DNA from 2 places in the Thalassotalea ganghwensis genome. Region 2 is predicted to be linked to the other one. Evidence: predicted binding sites of a transcription regulator. Region 2 holds the regulator's gene; the other holds the start of a gene.

Region 1 (3,203 bases), on a different contig from region 2:
AGCAATAATCGTATGTTTTCATTACAATCCCCTCGTTCTCAATGCCTAACTATGGTGAACTAACAAAGCAAGTTTCAAACCAATGGTTATTTTTTGTACGCACGAGGAGATACAACAGATCACTGAAATTATTTTTTAAATGGATTTAGCGCATCAACACCTTGCCAAATGAGCTTAGCCTGATGGAGGTTAAGCCACTTTTTAGCCTGCTCAACATTTGAATAATGTTGTGCGACCAATTGCCAAAATTTTCGACTATGGTTTAAATGTTTTAAATGACAAAGTTCATGCACAACCACGTAGTCGATAACCCAATCGGGTACCATTAACAACAGATAGTTAAATTGTATCTTACCAAAGTTATCGCAACTCCCCCAACGAGCCTTGAATTGCCTAATATTAACAGTTTTTGGATACAGTCCTACTTGCTGACTAAGTTTCTCTACTTTGGGAAGAATCACTAGTTCAGCTTGCTTAGCAAACCATTGTTCTAACGTTTTTTTTATATAGATATTTAACTTATGGTTATTTTTAATACGTTGGTAGGTGCTCGATTTAATGCAGAGGGTAACCGTTTCATCATCAATAATAATGTCCGATTGCTTACTTTCAAGAATAACTAAGCGATGTAACCTTCCCCACAACCAAAGGCGTCCATTATGGGTAAGAAAGTTCTGTAGTGGTAGTTGTTGAGCTTGCTTTTGAGTAACTTGTTCGATCCAAGACTTACGTTTGGCGACAATAGCGTCGATATAATCTTGTGAAGTGTAAAAGGGTGCACGAATGATCACTTTGCCATTAATCACTTTTAACGCCAATGACTTTCGATCACTGCGGATCAGTTCGTACTGTACCACTCTACCTTACCAAAAAATTTATGCTGCATCAGCCGATGAATCTGCAGCTTCTTTACTTTTATCTTCAGATACGTTTTTTGGTTTACTTGGCGCTTTCTTCACCGCTTTTGGTTTTTTAGCTTGCAGCGCAATAAGCACATCTTCTCTATGCTTAGCTAGATAGATACTTAACTCTTCTTGAAGACTCTCTGATAATTCAATTGGGGCTTTTTGAAGCATTTCGGTCAAATTATCCGCCATGTCCAACATTTTGTCATATTCATCTGCCGCTTTCTTATCCATAAATGTCTCAACCTCCACCCCATTTCTGATAACGACAAATCGACTTTCTACTGCCATTGCTTTCCCTTAATAATTTATCAATTCGCTCTGTACAATTGTACTTAACTAAAAAACACCCACAACTGTATACATAAACAGTAATATACTCTGATCGTTAATTTTTGCAAGTAATAACATTAAAAAAGCAAAATGTTACAAGTCTTAGCTTGTCATTTTTTCATAAAAGCTGCATATACAAGCGCTAGACGCTATAGTTTAACATTGAAGACTTTATAAGCTAACTTCGCTAGACTATAACAAATTTAAATTCGCCGAGCTTAACTGGCTAAGTTGTGATAAATATGCCGCTTAAGCCGTGATCACAAATAGATCACCAAGGTTAAACTGGAAACGCTTTAACCTCCCGACATTTGGAAAGGTGAAATGTTAACTGATACTTTCGGCCGCTCGTTTAATTACTTGCGGCTATCGATTACTGATGTTTGTAATTTCAATTGTGATTATTGCTTGCCGAATGGTTACCAAGCTAATTCTGAGCGCAACTTTCTATCGATACCAGAAATAAAAGTACTGGTAGAAACCTTTGCGTCCTTAGGCACTCGAAAAGTTAGGATCACTGGCGGGGAGCCTTCCCTGCGAAAAGATTTACCGAAGGTGATAGAAACCCTATCAAACATTAATCACATTGACCACATTGCCATTACCACCAACGGATATAAACTCTCAACACAATTACCTACTTGGGTTGAAGCTGGATTAACCTCACTTAATGTGAGTATCGATAGCTTAGATCCTCGCCTTTTCAATACCATTACTGGCCATAATAAGTTACCCGAAATACTCAAAGGTATCGATAATGCTATTGCACTTGGTTTGACTAAGATAAAAGTTAACTCCGTTTTGATGAATACTTTCAATCGAAAGCAACTTAACTACTTTTTAGACTGGGTCAAACAAACACCAATTACGGTAAGATTTATCGAATTAATGCAAACAGGCGACAATCCAGAGTTTTTCGCTAAGGAACATGTTGCTGGTGATGAGTTTAAACAAAGGCTACTAAATGATGGTTGGCGCCCTTTGGCGCGTGATAAAACCTCAGGCCCAGCATTAGAATTCTCACATGATGATTATCAAGGCAACATCGGACTGATCATGCCTTATAGCAAAGATTTTTGTCACAGCTGTAATCGACTTAGAGTGAGTGCTTTAGGCAAACTGCACCTTTGTCTTTTTACCGAACAAGGGCATGATCTTCGGCATTTATTAACACACGATAATAAAAACCAGCTCGCACCGTATTTAAGGCAACTACTGATGGATAAAAAGTCTAGTCACTTTCTTCACGACAAACTGGTTGGAGCCACTGAAAACTTCTCGACAATTGGTGGTTAAAATGACCTTAGGTGTTGTATTGTCAGGAGGAAAATCAACTCGAATGGGTATAGATAAGGGTTCATTACGACTCGGTAATCAATCTATGTTGGAATATGCCGTCGCCCTTTTATCTCAGTGTTCGCTCGATAAGGTTGTTGTCAGTGGCGACCAACATGATATTCCTGATGTCTTTGCCAACCTTGGTCCATTATCTGGAATTTATAGCGTAGTAAACAAAACAAAGCCATCCGCTATTTTAGTGCTGCCAATTGATATGCCTCTGATAACACCTTGTCTATTGAAAAAGCTATTACGTACGGGTGAAAATGCCAACAAAGCTTGCTTCTTTAAACAATCTCCCCTTCCCTTGTATCTACCTTGCAACAATGAAATGCTAAAAACCCTCATGCACTTACTTAAATCTGCAAATAACAAAGGTCCAAGTATAAAAGCGTTTATCAGTGGCATCGCTCACATTTCATTAGACGTGCAGTCACCGACGCTCTTGAAAAACTGCAACACACCACAAGAGTGGCATCAAGCACTCGCTTTAATGAATAAAAATGTTGATAATTTAGAAGTAAATAAATAGTTAAATGTACTTTTTGCCTTTTAGATACTAAAAAAGCTCCTTTCGGAGCTTTTTTAGTATCTTGTTTGTTATTTAAATAACCCTGAATTTCTATC
Region 2 (3,203 bases):
GCTGCACAGTATGCAGTATATGTTGTTTCACCTAACTGCATTAACTCATCCATAGAGGCTTCAGCGTTCAGTGAAGCAGCTTCGGCAGCTAAGGCTTGCTCCTTCATATCACGTTGCTGTTTTAGCCACGCGGTATAATCTGCCTCTGTTTTTACTTCAACCACAATTGGCATAAAACCATGATCCTTACCACAGAGCTCGGCACATTGGCCACGGTATATCCCTGGTTTAGGCACATTTGTCCAAGCTTCGTTAATAAAACCAGGATTCGCATCCTGTTTAACGGCAAATGCGGGAACCCACCACGAGTGAATTACATCATCTGAAGTGATTAAAAATCTAACCTTCTTATTTGCAGGAATAACAAGATGTTTATCCACTTCTAATAAGTAGTTTTCACTTTTTTGAGCACCAATACCATTATGATTTTCGTATTGATCTCGCGGAGTCGAAAGCACTGAATAGAACTCGATATCTTCATCAAAATATTTATAATGCCACTTCCACTGCGAACCCGTTACCTGAATAGTCAAATCGGAATTATCGTTATTTTCCATAGCAATAAGAGTTTTTGTCGCGGGTACCGCCATGGCTATAAGGATAATGATGGGAATAACAGTCCAGAGGACCTCAACTTTGGTGCTTTCATGAAACGTGGCCGCTTCTACACCTTTTGATTTGCGGTGAAAGATCATTGACCAAATCATCGCACCGAAGACGACTACACCAATTGCAGTACATATATATAAAGCGAGCATATGTAAACCATATACTTCATTACTAACTTCGGTTACACCTTTTGTTAAATTCAACTGCGAGTCGGCTAAAGCGATGCTGGGAACTAACATCCCTAACAGCCAACTGAGATAACGTCTTTTCACTCGACCTCTCCTTACCCTAAATGGCAAAACGCATGATCAGTATTAAGCTGCTCATCCGTTTCACAGTTTGTTTTTATTTTTTCCTATGGCTATTTATTAATCAGATTAACGTTAGCCTTTTCATTATTTTTTGATTACTTTCTGCTCTAGAATTACTTAATTATTGATCTAGGTCAATTCATAATTTTTTAAAATATTTTAAAAAAAGCTAATAATAACAATAGAGTGTAAACTCTAAAAGGTACTAAGGCGCTAAAACAAAGGCCTGAGAGGGGTGATTAAGAAATGAGCAAATACTCTATTATTTAATTTTACGGGCTGAAAACTTTCGAAATATTTTTGTATAAAATTTAGCCAACTGGAGAGATAATCAGCATTTACTCAACAATAATAGCTGAATATAGACATTTGGTTATAAAAACCTTGCATGAGACAACTTTTCACGACTTACGATAAAAAATTTGCCTCATTGCATTGATAATTTCTACATCCAATCTGCAGCACGAATAACACCGACCGCAAGTCCTTCGATATTGAAATTTTGAGAGGTAAGATCAACTTTTATCGGAGCAAAGTCTTCATTCTCCGCGTGCAAATATACGACATTTCCCTCACGCTTAAGCCTTTTAACCGTGACATCGTCTTCTACGCGTGCAACAACGACTTGTCCATTTTTAACATCGGTGGTTTGATGAACAGCAAGCAAATCACCATCGTAAATTCCGATGTCTTTCATGCTTTCTCCGTTAACTCGTAGAAGATAATCCGCTGCTGGATGAAATAAATTTCCATCAATTTGATAACGGTCTTCTACGTGCTCTTGCGCCAATATCGGTTCGCCAGCTGCAACACGACCAATTAACGGCAGCCCTTGTTCTTCCATCATTTCTTCAGCCAAACGAATGCCGCGACTCGTTCCTGGTAACATTTCTATATAGCCTTTCTTCGCAAGAGCTTTTAGATGCTCTTCGGCAGCATTGGCTGACTTAAAACCAAAAAATTCAGCGATCTCTGCTCGCGTTGGTGGCATGCCGGTTTCAGATATTTTTTCTCTGATCAGATCAAAAATCTGCTGTTGGCGAGACGTTAAGGGGCGCATTTCTGTCATATAATATTTCCTGTATTTTTACACAGTGGCACTGTCATTGTATACAGCCTGTAAATAAACGCAAGCTTTCCTTCGGTTTTTGCAAACACCGTATGATCAAAGCGGTATTAATAAAAGTTTAATAAAAAATTAAATCCTTATTCCTTTATAAAAGGTTTTGCATTAATCTCTTTTATTCAGTCTATTAAACTTTTCTTATTTGGAGCGACTTTGTTCAACCAAGTAACAGCCTATCTCTTGTACCGCGTGATGTGGCTGTTAACCATATTGGGTTATTTAGTAGCAACTGATAGCGTTGCACAAATCACCATAGGGGTCATTGGAAAAACGAAAAATGATAGTTTTTATCAACAATCTTTCAAAGGCTGTCAAAGCTATGCAAAAAAGCATTCAGAAATAACCTGTCTTTATGATGGCGCCGACGACTACCAGGACATTCGTGGCCAAATGATAAAAATTAATCAAATGATCGCCAACAAAGTCGATGCACTTTTAATATCAACTACCGATTCAGAATACTTGGTCAAGGGCGCTTTGCGCGAAGCTAAAGAAAAAGCGATACCCGTGATTACCTTTGATTCAGATCTACTGCCGGAGCATCAACAGTATCGCTTGAGCTATGTCGGCACCAACAACTTTGATTTTGGGGTTGCACTAGGCAATTATGTTAAAAAATTTGCCAAGAAAGATTTAACCGCCATTTGCCTTCAATCTGGACACCCCACAACACCGAACTTAAATGAACGTATCGCGGGTGTGCGCTTTTCATTGTCAGGGCAAAAAGAGCAAAAATTATCAGGACAGAGGGGTTGGATAGAATCAGAACGTTGTCCATTGTACAGTCTGGGAAAGCGCTCTACAGCGTTGCTGCAACTTGAATCAATAATCAAAACAGTGAATCCACCGATATTTCTTGCTGTGGCGGGCTTCGCTCAATTTAATAGTGATTACAATAAACAATTAAGCCCCTTTAAAAAGCAAATTGCCAATAATCAAATCGTCATTGTTTCTGCAGATACCGAAGAAATACAGCTTAGAAGTTTGGCCCAAGGATTATCTACCGCCAATATCGGACAAATGCCTTTTGAGATGGGGCGCAAGGGAGCGGAGCTACTTTATCAATATATAAAAAATAATAAACAACCCGCAAAATCTCATTATTATTTAGATTATCACTACTGCACGCAATCCAATAGCCTAACCTGTACCACTAA

What was found. Region 2 encodes LexA, which represses DNA repair genes until DNA is damaged. Its sites were predicted from a motif close to TACTGTATNNNNATACAGTA; they were not measured.
Region 1: ACSLUH_RS11285 (YebG family protein) is a predicted target of LexA. The motif match lies at 1,260-1,279, and genes of this name have one in related genera.

The regions. Positions count from the first base shown of each region.
Region 1 covers NZ_JBQRUM010000009.1:153,095-156,297, forward strand. The annotation lists gene ACSLUH_RS11280 (M48 family metallopeptidase) at 129-857, opposite strand; gene ACSLUH_RS11285 (YebG family protein) at 876-1,196, opposite strand; molybdenum cofactor riboswitch at 1,437-1,576, shown strand; gene moaA (GTP 3',8-cyclase MoaA) at 1,563-2,534, shown strand; gene mobA (molybdenum cofactor guanylyltransferase) at 2,536-3,108, shown strand; gene rmf (ribosome modulation factor) at 3,177-3,203, opposite strand, start outside.
Region 2 covers NZ_JBQRUM010000006.1:173,808-177,010, reverse strand. The annotation lists gene coxB (cytochrome c oxidase subunit II) at 1-881, opposite strand, end outside; gene lexA (transcriptional repressor LexA) at 1,366-1,980, opposite strand; gene ACSLUH_RS08315 (substrate-binding domain-containing protein) at 2,200-3,203, shown strand, end outside.